Regions from separate parts of the Shinella sp. genome, predicted to be linked through region 2. Evidence: riboswitches for the same ligand, from Rfam matches in the RefSeq annotation. Region 2 holds a riboswitch; each other region holds the start of a gene.
What was found. Region 2 has a riboswitch for cobalamin ahead of ACT6VE_RS14745 (hypothetical protein). Riboswitches for the same ligand answer to the same signal wherever they lie in the genome.

Region 1 (4,834 bases), on a different contig from region 2:
CGCTGTGAACTGCAGGATCAAGCGCTTCTGCCGGACGAAATGGGTCTTGAAAGCTTTCCACGTCGTCGCGCCTATGTGATGTGCCTCGTCGACGAAGAGATGCGTGACATGCGTTGCGATACGATCCTTAAGCTCAACGGTTAGTCGCGAGACCGACTGCATGGTGGCAACAACAACCTGCGCGCGGCCGAAAATGGCGTCGACTTCCTCCAGAGAAGTAGGTGCCTTCTTTAGGGTAGCCACAACTGGATAAAGAGCCGTTCCTTTTATTAGGTCGAACTGCTTCAGCACTCCGAAGTTGATGAACTTTTCGCTGATCTGCGTGCGTAGCTGGTCGGACGGGACGATAACAAGAAGCTTATCGACATCGCTAGACACGAAGACGCTGAGCATGGTTTCCGTCTTGCCAGTCCCTGTAGGCATCACGAGCGTTGAAGGGGCATCGGACACAACCCAATGCGCCTTGATCGCATGAACGGCACCGATCTGAGGCGGCCGAAACCCCGTGATGACGCGCCGATCGCCTTCGTATTGCTCCTCTCGCAAGGAAAGAGCATCGTTCCAAGTCGCTCTGATTGATTTGTGCCGCTCCGAGAAATCTTGGAGGGATATCTTGGCCGGCTCTAGAGGTGCTGGCCTCTGCCAGCGCACCGATGGGCGGGACAGTACTGCTCGGATCGATGAGATTGGCACCACCTCGTCAATACGAACAATCTGATCGTAATTCGAAGGCGGCTTTATTCCCCTTCGTAAAAGGGCGATACTCGGTTCATCGGCTAAATCGCTAAAATAGCCTTTTGTGTTGGCATCCAAAGCGACATCAAGATCTGTCCGAGGTGCAGCAAGTTGCCGAATGAGGTTCCCTGCGACACGGCCACGCAGCAAATATCGCTCAGGCAAAGATATGGAAACCCGCTGTGTAAACAAATCAGCCAAGTAAGACCCCACCAGTTTGAGTTGTTTATACTGCGATTCGCTCGCCTTGTTTGGAGAGTTTCGGAGTATCCACCGCCAAATCCACTTGTGGCGCTTACGATACAAATCAATTGACACTGGGGATTGGTTTGGTTTGGCGCGCCAGGACGACGACTAAAATCAACTATCGGAAGCAGAGGCATGATTGGGATTAAATTCAGGATGTTAGCGCATCTCTGCCGTAGAACGGCGGTTCGATTCCGTTCAAGACCATTAAATGGCACTCTCTATTTTCGCTCTCTCTCTCGCGCTGTCTACGGAGCCGTTAGACCCATTCGTCATGCCTCGTCATGCCTCGTCACGCCAACGCTTGGCGCGACGTCGCGAGAAACCCGGCGATAAAATCGACAGTGTCGTCGCCATCTCTCAGACCAAGGTGGATGCTTTTCTGGATCCCAGCTGTTCCGATCCTGACGGGACGAAGGCCGAGCGCAGCCGCCTCCCGGTGCACCAGCCAGTCGGGAATGGCGCTGACTCCGCGGGATGCCGCAACGAGCTGAAGCATCATCTCTGTCGTCTCGACATTGCGGTGGTGGCGCGGCCGGCTGTTGGCGGGGACAAGGAACTGGGTAAACACATCCAGTCGTTCCGGCGGTACGGGATAGGTGAACAGCGTCTCATTCAGCAGATCCGCAGGTTCCGCGTGGCCTTTCAGGGCCAGCGGATGATCGGCGGGCACGGCAAGCACGAGCTCGTAGTCGAATACCGCGAGATAATGAATGCCGGGCATCTCGATCGGATCCGGCGTGATCAGAATATCGATTTCGTATCCTGTCAGCGCCGCCACACCGCCGGCGGCAAACGACGTCGTCAGTTCGAGGCTTACCTGCGGCCACTCCATGAGGTAGGGCTTGGTGACACCCATCAGCCACTGGTGGCAAGGATGGCATTCCATGCCGATCTTGAGCGAGCCACGCTGGCCTTGGCGATAATCCGACAGGACATCCTCGGCTCGTTCGATCTGCGGCAGAACGCGCTGAGCGAGGATCACGATGTATCGTCCGGCCTCGGTGAGACGGAGGTTTCGTCCATCCTTCTCCCACATCGCCACGCCATAGCGTTCCTCCAGCTTCCGGATAGTGTGGCTGAGAGCGGATTGGGAGACGTTCAGGCGCTCTGCCGCCGCCGTCAGGCTACCGAGGCGGTCGACTTCGCGCAGGATCGATAAATGTTGTCTGTCCAGCATGGTTAGGCCCGCCCTTGGTGATCAGCGACATCGCCGCTCTCGCACGCGGGAACCGGCCGATGATCGGCGTCGACCGCGACCATGGTGAAGTGCCCGGCGGCTGTGAGTTGCCTCTCGCCGGTCAGTAGGTTCTCGGACCAGAGTTTCGTCTCGATCGACGTCGAACTCCGGCCCACGCGCTCGACGCGTGCCTCGGTCTCGACGATTTCACCTATCTCGATTGCCCTCGCGAAATCGATACGCTCGGATGACGCCAGGACCACCAGCTTACTGGAATAGCGGGACGCTGCGACGAATGCGGCCTTGGTCATGTAGGAGATTGCTTCGCCCCCGAACATCCGGCCGGCACTGTTTGCCTGATCCGGAAAAACAATCTCGACCATGGTGACGGTATCGCTGGTGCCCGGCGCGGCTTCCGCCTCCGGAAGCAGTGCGGGCAGCGAGTAATTGGCGCCGTCCTGTCCCTCCGGTCTGGCGACCATATGGAATAGACCGCGTGTACAGGTATGCCGCTCACGACCGACGATGGCCTCAGCCACCATCTCGACCTCGACCGTCAGGGAACGGCGCCCGGCTTTGACCGGTCTGGAGGTGAGTTCGACAATGTGCCCGATGCGCGCGGGCTGCCGGAAGTCGATCCGCTCGCAGGACGCCGTCACGAAAGGCACCCGCCCGAACCGGGTCGCCGCGATAAAGGCGACGCGATCCATCAGAGCCAACCCGGCTCCCCCAAACAGGGTGCCGTGATGATTGGTATCTCCGGGGAAAACGATATCGATGAGATTGGTTGTCGAGCCATGCCGGGCAGGCTTGCCCATCGTCGCAGTCTCAATCCTCGGCCCAGTCCTCGTCTCAGTCATCGGCTCTACCATCAGGTTGCGGCAGGGCAGTGGCATGACGCAGAGACGATGGCACGGGAACACCGATCGCGAAAGCGGCACTCCGGGACACCCCGCCCGTGGACGTTATCTATCGTGGCAGGTCTCCTGGCTTACGGGTCTTCGCTCTGGTCCGTCTTCCCGAGGCAGGCCTCAGTGACTTGGATGGACTTTCGCTCGCCGCTTACAGTTGCGGGGGCAGCTTCGGCTTCGGGCTGTGATCAAGCCCCTCACCGAATTCCCTCTTAGCTCCGGAGCATTTGCGCGCCGCAGAACCACGATGACGAACCAATGTCGCATGTTGCTGAAGTGGTCAAGCCGCCTGCGAACCGGTCTGCGACCACTCATGAGCACGGCTCATCGTTCAATGAGATAAAACCAATATTTCTCGACCCAGGCCTCGGGCATAAAGCACGCACCGCGCCTGATTATCGACAATATGAAGGAAGCGGGCTGAGAAAGTCGGGCGGAGAATTGTCTCGGCTGGAAGACGACGAACCAGGGTTTGGTTCTATATCGAGAACTGAGGAAGACGGATGGCAACGAACGAAGATCTCGCATTTTCTATCAAAAGCATTCGCTTCGATGAGGATTATCGTCCCTCCGACAACACGCGTGCCACGACGAATTTCGCAAACCTGGCGAGAGGCGACAACCGGGCGGAGAATCTTCGCAACGCGCTTAGGATGATCGATAATCGCTTCAACGCCCTGGCGCATTGGGATAATCCCAAGGGCGATCGCTATGCGGTCGAGCTCGAGATCATTTCGGTTGAGATGACGATCGGTGCTGGTGTAAAAAATGACGCCTTTCCACTCATCGAAATCCTGAAGACGAATATCGTCGACAGACAGACTGGCGAACGCATCGAGGGCATCGTCGGCAATAATTTTTCCTCCTATGTCCGAGATTACGACTTCAGCGTCGTATTGCCGGCTTACAACAAGGATCGCCCCGCATTCGCCACGCCGGATGATTTCGGCGACCTGCATGGAAAGCTGTTCAAATCCTTCCTGAGTTCAGATGCTTACAAAAAGCGCTTTCTCAAATCCCCGGTCATCTGCCTGAGTGCCTCCAGCAGCAAGACATACCGTCGGACTGGAAACCAGCATCCGGTATTGGGCGTCGAATACCAGCAGGATGAACAGTCTGCGACGGACTACTACTTTAAAAAAATGGGGCTGCAGGTTCGCTTCTTCATGCCGCCGAATAGCGTCGCGCCTTTTGCCCTCTATTTTCTCGGCGATCTGCTCGACGATTACACCAATCTCGAGCTGATCAGCACCATCAGCACGATGGAGACGTTTCAGAAGATTTATCGGCCCGAGATTTACAACGCCAACTCCTCGGCAGGGGCCTGCTATCAGCCAAATCTGAAGCACCAGGATTATTCGCTGACGCGTATTGTCTACGATCGTGAAGAGCGCAGCCGGCTCGCCGTGGTGCAGGGGAAATTCGCCGAGGAGCACTTCATCAAGCCGTACAAGACGGTTCTTGAGCAATGGTCTGCCAATCACGCCTTTTGACGAACCAAAAACATAAGGTAGCCCAACATGAAAAAACTGTTGCCCACGTCAACCGCCGGTAGCTTGCCCAAACCCTCGTGGCTTGCAGAACCTGAAAAGCTCTGGTCGCCCTGGAAGCTGCAAGGCGAGGAGTTGCTCACGGGCAAGCAGGATGCGCTGCGGCTTGCGCTGGACGATCAGCAGCAGGCGGGCATTGATATCGTCAGTGATGGTGAGCAGACCCGCCAGCATTTCGTCACAACCTTTATCGAGAACCTCGACGGGGTCGA
Region 2 (4,834 bases):
TGTCGGAATCGAGCGTCATGACATATTTGACGTCCGCCGGCACGATGTTGGCGCCCGGCAGGAAGGTCGTGTCGCCGTCACCGCGCAGAAGCAGGTTCAGCTCGTGCAGCTTGCCGCGCTTGCGCTCCCAGCCCATCCAGGCGCCTTCTGACGGATTGTAGAGCCGGCGGCGGTGCAGGAAATAGAAGCGCGTGCGGCCGTCATAGGCGTAGCGGGCGGACAGCGCCGCAACCTCGCGCTTGGCGTAGTCGAGTACGTCGAGATCGGCCGGCGTTTCTTCCGACTGGCTGTCGGCCCAGTCGCTGATGAGCGCGAAATAGATCTCGCCGCGCGGATTGGCGAGGTAGTGCACCTCGAGATTGCGCACCAGTTCGTCGACATGGTCGCGCTTGGAAATCAGACAGGGCACGGCAAGCAGCGTGCGTGCATCGTCCGGAATGCCGTCCTTGAATTCATAACCGACAAGGCGGGACGGCGTGACGAAGAAGGTGACCAGCGTGTTGAAAAGACCCGTCGCACCCTCGGAGGCCGGCAGCGCGAAAAGCACGAGCATGATGAGCCATGCGCCGTTCGGAATGTCGAGCGGATCGAGGAAGAAATAGACCGCGATCATCGCCAGCAGCGTCAGGATGATGTTGGGCCCGGCAATCGCGAACCAATCCAGCTTGCGGATCAGGCGCACGGCCTGCTGGACAAGCGAAGGCCGGTAGCCGATGCGCTTTTCGAGCTGCTTGCGCTTCTTGCCGACGAGGAAGGCCGCCACATTGGCCTTGTAATCCAGGTCCTCGACATGCGCCGCCGCATCTTCCTCGGTCATGGTGAGCGCGGTTTCGGTCACTTCCAGCTCGGTCTTGCCGGAACGGCGGGCGAAACGCTCGATCGTGTTGCGGTACTTGTTGCGCGAGCCGAAATCGAGGTCGCTATAGTCGGAACGCTGGCGCAGCGCTTCGTCGAGACGGCTGACGCTCTCGAACCAGACGGGCCATTCCGTATCGTCGACGGAGCGCAGGCTCTTGATGAGCGAACTCATCGTGACGTTGCCGGAGGACAGCCGGTTGTTCTCCGCGACGATCAGCTCCTCGAGATCGCTGCCGCGGCTCTCGATCTTGCGCTCCAGCCACTGGATCACGGCGCCGGAGGCCTGCAGGCCGTCACGAAGCCGGTAGAGCAGCTGGATGACGAAAGTGTTGTCGTCGATGAAGGTCTCCATCGACTGGAGATGGGCAATGCATTTTTCCGGATCGTTGAGCCGGATCAGTTCGTCCGCCACCTCGTTCGCCTTCAGCCGCATCTTGCGCGAGCGCTCGACGCGGCTCGAAATGCGGCGGAGGTTTTCGAGAAGCACGAAACGAATGAAGGACGGCAGCGCCCAGAGTTCGCCGATCTTCAGCGCATCAACCTTCTGGAAGCCCTGGACGAAGGCCGTCAGGCCGTCATGCGAGACGCCGCTATGCGTATGGGCGACATAGAGCCAGGCGAGCGCCAGCGTGCGCGGCATGACCTGTCCCTCGACCTCCATGGTCGGCAGCTGGCGGAAGAAGCGGCGGGGGAAATCGCGACGGACTTCCTGGATCGCCTCTTCGATCACGTAATAATTGTCGAGCAGCCATTCGGCGGCGGGGGTGATCTGCACGCCCGCTTCGACGTCCTTCGCGGTCACCTGATAGACGCGGAAGATCTCCTTCTCGTTCTCCTTGTGCCGGGCACGGAATTCGAAGGGACGGAAGCCGGGCAGGGCCGCGCGTTTGTCGCGCGCCAGCGCTTCACCGCAATCGGCGAGCTCCTCCAGCGTCAGATAGGTGGCGCGGATCGAATCGTTATAATCGATCTGCTTGACGTCGGCATCGCGCGAGGAGGCTTGCGGCGTATTATGAAGGGGCATGTTTCTGATTCTGGATCCGGCCATGTGGAACCATCCGGCGGCGGCCTTTGCGCTGGACAGTTTTTTGCGGGCAGGGTTCATATTTGTGCCGCGATCAGCCATGGCACCGAACCGCACCTGGGAGATGCTTGACGGTTGGACATGGCTCAGGCGACACGCTTGTTGGCATCCTGGCCGCGTGGTGCATGAAAACGGCATTTTTTAGCCGTAAGGACAGAGACTTGCAACATGTCAACAGGACTGGATGGCGCAGCATGGACCCTCATCTGCGGATTTGGTGAATCGCCCCTCCCTCCCGCAGGGCGAACCTGCGCATGGTGCAGGCGAAAAGCCCAATGCCTGACGACGGAAAAAGTTCCCGCCCTGTGCATGACGGCCAAAACCATTGACTTGCCGGCGCGCTGACGCCAGTTTGCCGAAGTCAGGGTCTTCCGAGTCGCATGCGGCTTGGAGGCTAAGAGGGAAGCCGGTGCGATGCTCCAGATGGAGTGCCAAGACCGGCGCTGCCCCCGCAACTGTGAACGGCGAGCGACTGTCGATAAAGCCACTGGTCTTTGGACCGGGAAGGCGAGACTGGAGCAACGACCCGTGAGCCAGGAGACCTGCCCTGATACTTGAAACGTCCATGGGCGGGGTGTCCCAGTGGTGCGCTTGCTTGTCGCCTTTGGGCGAAATCCAGCATGCGTGCGTCCGGTCATCCCCCAATTTACCGATTGGGGATCTACATGTTTGCAACCACCGACAACGGTCTCTCCGGCACCGGAAAACCGGAATCCGTTTTCATCTCCTGGCTGCTCTGGCAGCCGCGCGGCGCCGACCTTGCCGTCGAGGCGCTGAAGGAGGTGCAAAAACTCTCCCGTTATGACGATTCCGATCCGGATATTACCCGCCTCCGATCGCTGTTCGTATCGCTTGCCGGCGCAGACGGGCCGCTTCACTGATGCGTCAGCCGGCATAAAGACATATTGACATAAAGATATCTTTATGTGACTTCCGATGCAGTATGATTGCACCGGAGGGCTTTGCCATGGCCAAATCGCACCTGGACACCCTGTTCGGCCCCGAACTCCCGCCCCGCGACGGCCGCGAGATCCTCGCCGCCCTGCAGGAGGCTGCCCGCGAGCGCATCCTGGTGCTCGACGGCGCCATGGGTACGGAAATCCAGACGCTCAAGCTCGTCGAGGACGATTTCCGCGGCGACCGCTTCGGCGATTGCGCCTGCCACCAGCAGGGCAACAACGACCTCCTGACGCTCACTCAACCGGGCGCGATCGAGGACATCCACTACCGCTATGCGCTGGCCGGCGCCGACATTCTCGAAACCAACACCTTCTCCTCCACCACCATCGCCCAGGCCGATTACGGCATGGAGGACATGGTCTATGAACTGAACCGCGACGGCGCACGCCTTGCGCGGCGCGCCGGGCTGCGCGCCCAGGAAAAGGACGGCCGCCGCCGTTTCGTCGCCGGCGCGCTCGGCCCGACCAACCGCACCGCCTCCATCTCGCCTGATGTCAACAATCCCGGCTACCGCGCCGTCTCCTTCGACGACCTGCGCCTCGCCTATGCCGACCAGCTGCGCGGCCTCATCGATGGTGGCGCCGACATCATCCTGATCGAGACGATCTTCGACACGCTGAACGCCAAGGCCGCGATCTTCGCCACCCGCGAAATCTTCGAGGAAAAGGGCATCGAGCTGCCGGTCATGATCTCCGGCACGATCACCGACTTGTCCGGCCGCACACTGTCCGGCCAGACGCCGGAAGCCTTCTGGAACTCGGTGCGCCACGCCGATCCCTTCTCCATCGGCCTCAACTGCGCGCTCGGCGCCAATGCCATGCGCGCCCACCTCGCCGAAATTTCTTCCGTGGCACAGACCTTCGTCTGTGCTTACCCCAATGCCGGCCTGCCGAACGCCTTCGGTCAATATGACGAGACGCCGGACGAGATGGCCGCCCAGATCGAAGGGTTCATGCGTGATGGCTTGGTCAATATCGTCGGCGGCTGCTGCGGCTCGACGCCGGACCATATCCGCGCCATCGCCGCCGCCGCCGCCCGCCATAGCCCACGCGAAATCCCCGACATCCCGCGCCATATGCGGCTTTCCGGCCTCGAACCCTTCACGCTGACCGACGCCATTCCCTTCGTGAACGTGGGCGAGCGCACCAACGTCACCGGCTCGGCGAAATTTCGCAAGCTGATCACCGCCGGCGACTATGCGGCCGCCCTCGACGTCGCGCGCGACCAGGTGGCGAACGGCGCGCAGATCATCGACATCAACATGGACGAGGGCCTGATCGATTCTGCCAGGGCCATGACGGAATACGTCAATCTCATCGCCGCAGAGCCGGATATCGCCCGCGTACCCCTGATGATCGACAGCTCGAAATGGGAGGTGATCGAGGCCGGCCTGAAATGCGTGCAGGGCAAGCCGCTGGTCAACTCGATCTCGCTGAAGGAAGGCGAGGAAGCCTTCCTGCACCACGCCAAGCTCGTGCGCGCCTATGGCGCCGCCGTCGTCGTCATGGCCTTCGACGAGACCGGGCAGGCCGACACCAGGGCGCGCAAGGTGGATATCTGCACCCGCGCCTACAAGCTCTTGACCGAAGTCGCCGGCCTTGCGCCGGAAGACATCGTCTTCGACCCGAACATCTTTGCCGTCGCCACCGGCATCGAGGAGCACGACAATTACGGTGTAGACTTCATCGAAGCGACCGCCGAAATCACCGCCACCCTGCCGCATGCCCATATTTCCGGCGGCGTCTCCAACCTCTCCTTCTCGTTCCGCGGCAACGAGCCGGTGCGCGAGGCGATGCACGCGGTGTTCCTCTACCACGCCATTCAGGCGGGCATGGACATGGGCATCGTCAATGCCGGCCAGCTTGCCGTCTACGACACGATCGAGGCGGACCTGCGTGAGGCCTGCGAGGACGTGGTGCTGAACCGCGTGCC
Region 3 (4,834 bases), on a different contig from region 2:
CTGCGGCTGACAAGGCCAAGACGGAAGAGGCTGCCCGGCTGAAGGCTGAGGCTGCGCGTGCGAAAGCCGAAGAGGCTGCCGCTGCGGAAAAGGCGCGTGCCGAAGAGGAGGCCGCCGCCCGTCGCGAGGCCGATGCCAAGCGTGTCGAGGTTGAGAAGGTGGCTGCTGCCGAAAAGGCGCGGATCGAAGAAGAGGCCGCTGCTGCCCGCAAGCTTGCGGAAGAGAAGGCGGCCGAAGTGGAGAAACTGAAGGCCGAAGCCGCCAAGGCTGCGGCGGATGCCGAGGCGAAGGCCACCGAAGCAGCCCGCCTTGCCGACGAGGCGGAAAAACGCGCCGAAGAGGCTGCGGCCGCAAAGAAGCAGGTTGAGGCTGAAGACGCCGTAGCTGCGGCCCGCAAAAATGAAGCGCAGGGTGCCGAGACGAAGGACCGGGGCCTCGCCGTGGAACAGGCCGATGCGGCGAAGCGCGAGGAGGAAACCTTCCGGAAAGCCGTGCTCGACGGTTCGGCAGATGCTTTCCGCGACTATCTCAGGGCATATCCGAATGGCCGGTTCCTCGCGGATGCCCGCGAACGGCTTTCGACGCTTGCCGATGCCGCGCGCCAGGAAACACAGGAAACCAAGCCGAAGCAGGAGACGGCGACCACGGAAACCGAGCGCAAGATTGTCGAGGAGCCGGTCATCGATTCGCGCGAAGCCTATATGGAGCGCTCGACCCGTGTGCAGGCGCAGCGCTGGTTGAGCGTTCTGGGCTTCAATACCTATGGCGCGGACGGCGTGTTCGGTCCGCGTACCCGCTCGGCGATCGCGTCATGGCAGGGCACGTCCGGCTATCGCGCTGACGGCTACCTGTCGCGTGCGCAGTTTCGTGAACTCCGGCAGGCCGCGCAATATGCTCAGGCTCGTCAGAATCGCCAGCGCCAGCAGCGCCAATATCAGCAGCGTCAGTATCAGCAGGACTATGACGTGCTGGAAGGCCCGGTCGATGGCTACTATGAGCGCTATAATGGCGACGACGGCTATTACAACAATGGCGGTGGCATGGTGATCATCCCCGGCTATTGAGTTTGCGACGACCGGACGGCGGTTTCAGCACAGGTGATGCCGCTGCCGGTCGATTGACTTCACGGGACGGGAAGCATAATCATCCGCAGTATTGGATGGTTCCCGGATCCGGAAACGGATCGGGGAGTAAATGGGAATGTGACGCGGTGGACCCAATTAGGGCGCTGCAATCACGGCCGACCCCGCGACTGTAGAGTGGCGAGGAACGTTCATCCGGTGGGAGGGATTTGTGTGGAATGAGGCAATCGTGCTTCGCGCCACACCGAGAAAACCAACCGGAAAAGCCACTGGGTGGCATTGCGATAAGCAAAGGCTCGGACGCCTCTTTTTCTACGAATCGTCCACCTTTCGTGATGCTGATACCCGGGAAGGTGAGAGCGATCCGCAGGCGTGAAAACGCCGGACGCCACGAGCCAGGAGACCTGCCAGCCGATGAGGGCATATCGCCCGACCTGGGGAGGGGCTTCCCCAACGCCTGCACGGAGGTTGTCATGGCTGTTTCCGCTACGTCTACTGTTACCCTTTCCGCAAACGACCGCCTTGTCGCGGGCGTTTTCGCATTGCTGCTCGGTGCCTTCCTCGTTTTCAGCGCCGGCCTGGCCAATTCGGCCGTGCTGCACGATACGGCGCACGACACCCGTCACTCCTACGGCTTTCCCTGCCACTAAGGAGTTTTTGACATGATCGTTCGTTATCTCCTGGCCGCCCTGGTGGCCGGGCTGTTCTCTGGCGTGCTGATGACAGCCGCCCAGGAGGCGCGAGTCGTGCCGCTCATTCTTCACGCAGAAGAATTCGAAGGCGGCGCCGAAGAAACCGCACCGGCAACCGACGGCACGACACCCACCACGGGTGGTGCCGCCACGACGCAGGAGCATTCCTCGCTCGGCGCTGCCATTCTGGACGTCGCGTCGTACCTGTCGCCGGTTTCCGTCGCCTATGCCCATGAGGGCGAGGAGCACGAGGAAGGCGGCATCATGTTCGGCATGAGCCGTTTCTCCGGCACACTTTTGGCCAACCTCGTCACCGGCACCGGTTTTGCGCTTCTGCTGGCGGGCTTCAGCCTGGTTTCAGGACACCCGATCACCGTTGCGAATGGTGCGCTTTGGGGTGCCGCCGGCTGGCTTGCGGTGCATATGCTGCCCGCCATTGGCCTGCCGCCGGAACTTCCGGGTTTCCCGGCCGCGGATCTCGGTCAGCGCCAGACCTGGTGGATTGCGACCGTCCTGCTCTCGGCCGGGGGGCTCTATCTCCTGTTCCTGAAGCAGGGCATCGTCGCCAAGATCGCCGGTATCGTGCTTATCGCGGCGCCGCAGGTCTACGGCGCGCCGCAGCCGAGCGACATTTCCAGCAACGTTCCGGCTGTTCTCGGTGCCGAGTTCGCGGTTGCGGCACTCGCCACGACGCTGTTCTTCTGGATCGTGCTCGGTCTCGCGTTGGGCTTTGCCAACGAGAAAGTCGCCAAGGCTGCCTGATATGACGCAAAAATCGCCCGGGGCCGTCCTGGTTCTGGGCGGTGCGCGTTCCGGAAAATCCGCTTTTGCCGAAAGGCTGGTCGCCGAGACCGGCCTTTCGCGTCACTATATCGCCACCGGCCGCGCCTGGGATGATGAGATGCGGGAGCGCATCGCCAGACACCGGGAAGATCGCGGAAAGGGGTGGGAAACCCACGAAGAGCCGCTTGCACTCGCCGCGCGCATAAAAGATGTGGCGCGTGAGGATCGGGCGGTGCTCATCGATTGCCTGACGCTTTGGGTCACCAACCTGATGCTGGAGGAACGCGACATCGCCGCCGAATTTGCCGGCCTCATCGAGGCCATCGCGGCGGCGCCGGGTCAACTGGTCTTCGTGTCGAATGAGGTCGGTCTCGGCATCGTACCGGAAAACCGCATGGCGCGTGACTTCCGCGACCATGCCGGGCGGCTGCACCAGCTGGTCGCCGCCCTCGTGCCAAATGTTTATTTCGTTGCGGCCGGACTGCCGCTGAAAATGAAGGGTTGAGCCTATGCTGCAACAGAAAATCCCCGCCACCGTCATCACCGGCTTCCTTGGTGCCGGCAAGACGACGCTGATCCGCAACCTGCTGCAGAATGCCGGCGGAAAACGCATCGCGCTGATCATCAACGAGTTCGGCGATCTCGGCGTCGATGGCGACGTGCTGAAGGGCTGCGGCGCGGAAGCCTGCACCGAGGACGACATCATCGAACTCACCAATGGCTGCATCTGCTGCACCGTCGCCGATGATTTCATCCCGACCATGACGAAGCTGCTGGAGCGCGAAAACCGCCCGGACCATATCGTCATCGAGACGTCTGGCCTCGCTTTGCCGCAGCCGCTCATCGCCGCCTTCAACTGGCCGGAAATCAAGACGCAGGTGACGGTCGATGGCGTCATCACAGTGGTCGACAGCGCTGCCGTCGCCGCCGGCCGCTTTGCCGATGACCATGACAAGGTCGATGCGCTGCGTGTCGAGGACGACAACCTCGACCACGAAAGCCCGCTGGAAGAGCTGTTCGAAGACCAGTTGACCGCCGCCGACCTGATCATCCTCAACAAGACGGACCTGATCGATGCCGCCGGCCTTCAGGCCGTGCGTGACGAGGTCACCTCCCGTATCGCCCGCAAACCCACGATGATCGAGGCGAAGAACGGTGAAGTCGCCGCCGCCGTGCTGCTCGGCCTCGGCGTCGGCACGGAAGACGATATCGCCAACCGCAAGTCGCACCACGAACTGGAACATGAGAACGGCGAGGAGCACGACCACGACGAATTCGATAGTTTCGTCGTGGAACTCGGCGCCATCGCCGATCCGGCCGCCTTCACCGAGCGCCTCAAGGGCGTGATCGGCGAACACGACGTGCTACGCGTCAAGGGTTTTGCCGACGTGCCCGGCAAGCCGCTACGCCTGCTCATCCAGGCCGTCGGCAGCCGCATCGATACCTATTTCGAGCGCGCCTGGAGCCCGAGCGAAACCCGCGGCACGCGCCTCGTCGTCATCGGCCTGCACGACATGGACGAGCAAGCCGTGCGCGCCGCCATCGCTGCGGCGGTGTGATTTCGGCATGAGCATGCGTCGATACCCCCCTCTGGCCTGCCGGCCATCTCCCCCACAAGGAGGGAGATCGGCGAAGGGCGAGGCCTGTGCTCGATCAGCATCGTCAGGAATGGGTAAGGCTTCGCGCCATCTGATCTCCCCCCTTGTGGGGGAGATGTCACGAAGTGACAGAGGGGGGTATTCCCTTGTCGCCGCGGTACGCCAGCAAACAGGAGGCGCCGCATGCATCTCCTGCTAGCCCAGAAAGGCACCATCGCCGACGGTAAGGAAGCAATCGACCTAGGCCAGACACCGGGCGATATCCTTTTTCTCTCCGCCGCCGATACCGAACTCGCCTCCATCGCCGCCGCCCACCGGGCGCGTAGTACCGAGACGCGGTTGCGCCTTGCCAGCCTCGCGGCGCTCTCGCATCCGATGTCGGTCGATACCTATATCGAGCGCACGGCCCGTCACGCCAAGCTCATCGTTATCCGTGCCCTCGGCGGCGCCAGCTATTTCCGTTATGTGCTGGAAGCGTTGCTGGCGACGGCGGTTGCCAATGGCATCAAGCTCGTAGCGCTGCCCGGCGACGATCGGCCGGATGAGGGGCTGGCTCCCTTCAATCGCATCGATGACGGGGATCGTCAGAGCCTCTGGACCTATCTGAACGAGGGCGGAGCCGACAATGCGGAGCGCTTCCTCGCCTATGCGGATGCACTGGTCTTCGGCAGAGAGACGC

Region 1: it holds a riboswitch for cobalamin, as region 2 does, so the genes downstream of both, ACT6VE_RS20515 (acyl-CoA thioesterase) here and ACT6VE_RS14745 (hypothetical protein) in region 2, are expected to answer to the same signal.
Region 3: it holds a riboswitch for cobalamin, as region 2 does, so the genes downstream of both, ACT6VE_RS03490 (CbtB domain-containing protein) here and ACT6VE_RS14745 (hypothetical protein) in region 2, are expected to answer to the same signal.

The regions. Positions count from the first base shown of each region.
Region 1 is NZ_JBQVPI010000011.1:186,126-190,959, reverse strand. It holds gene ACT6VE_RS20525 (DEAD/DEAH box helicase) at 1-936, opposite strand, end outside; gene ACT6VE_RS20520 (LysR family transcriptional regulator) at 1,274-2,161, opposite strand; gene ACT6VE_RS20515 (acyl-CoA thioesterase) at 2,164-2,979, opposite strand; cobalamin riboswitch at 3,121-3,334, opposite strand; gene ACT6VE_RS20510 (DUF1852 domain-containing protein) at 3,576-4,565, shown strand; gene ACT6VE_RS20505 (methionine synthase) at 4,593-4,834, shown strand, end outside.
Region 2 is NZ_JBQVPI010000007.1:39,814-44,647, reverse strand. It holds gene ACT6VE_RS14755 (GH36-type glycosyl hydrolase domain-containing protein) at 1-1,882, opposite strand, end outside; gene ACT6VE_RS14750 (hypothetical protein) at 1,881-2,087, shown strand; cobalamin riboswitch at 2,290-2,506, shown strand; gene ACT6VE_RS14745 (hypothetical protein) at 2,608-2,823, shown strand; gene metH (methionine synthase) at 2,910-4,834, shown strand, end outside.
Region 3 is NZ_JBQVPI010000001.1:748,283-753,116, forward strand. It holds gene ACT6VE_RS03485 (peptidoglycan-binding domain-containing protein) at 1-1,064, shown strand, start outside; cobalamin riboswitch at 1,144-1,508, shown strand; gene ACT6VE_RS03490 (CbtB domain-containing protein) at 1,556-1,732, shown strand; gene ACT6VE_RS03495 (CbtA family protein) at 1,745-2,536, shown strand; gene cobU (bifunctional adenosylcobinamide kinase/adenosylcobinamide-phosphate guanylyltransferase) at 2,538-3,062, shown strand; gene cobW (cobalamin biosynthesis protein CobW) at 3,067-4,116, shown strand; gene cobN (cobaltochelatase subunit CobN) at 4,339-4,834, shown strand, end outside.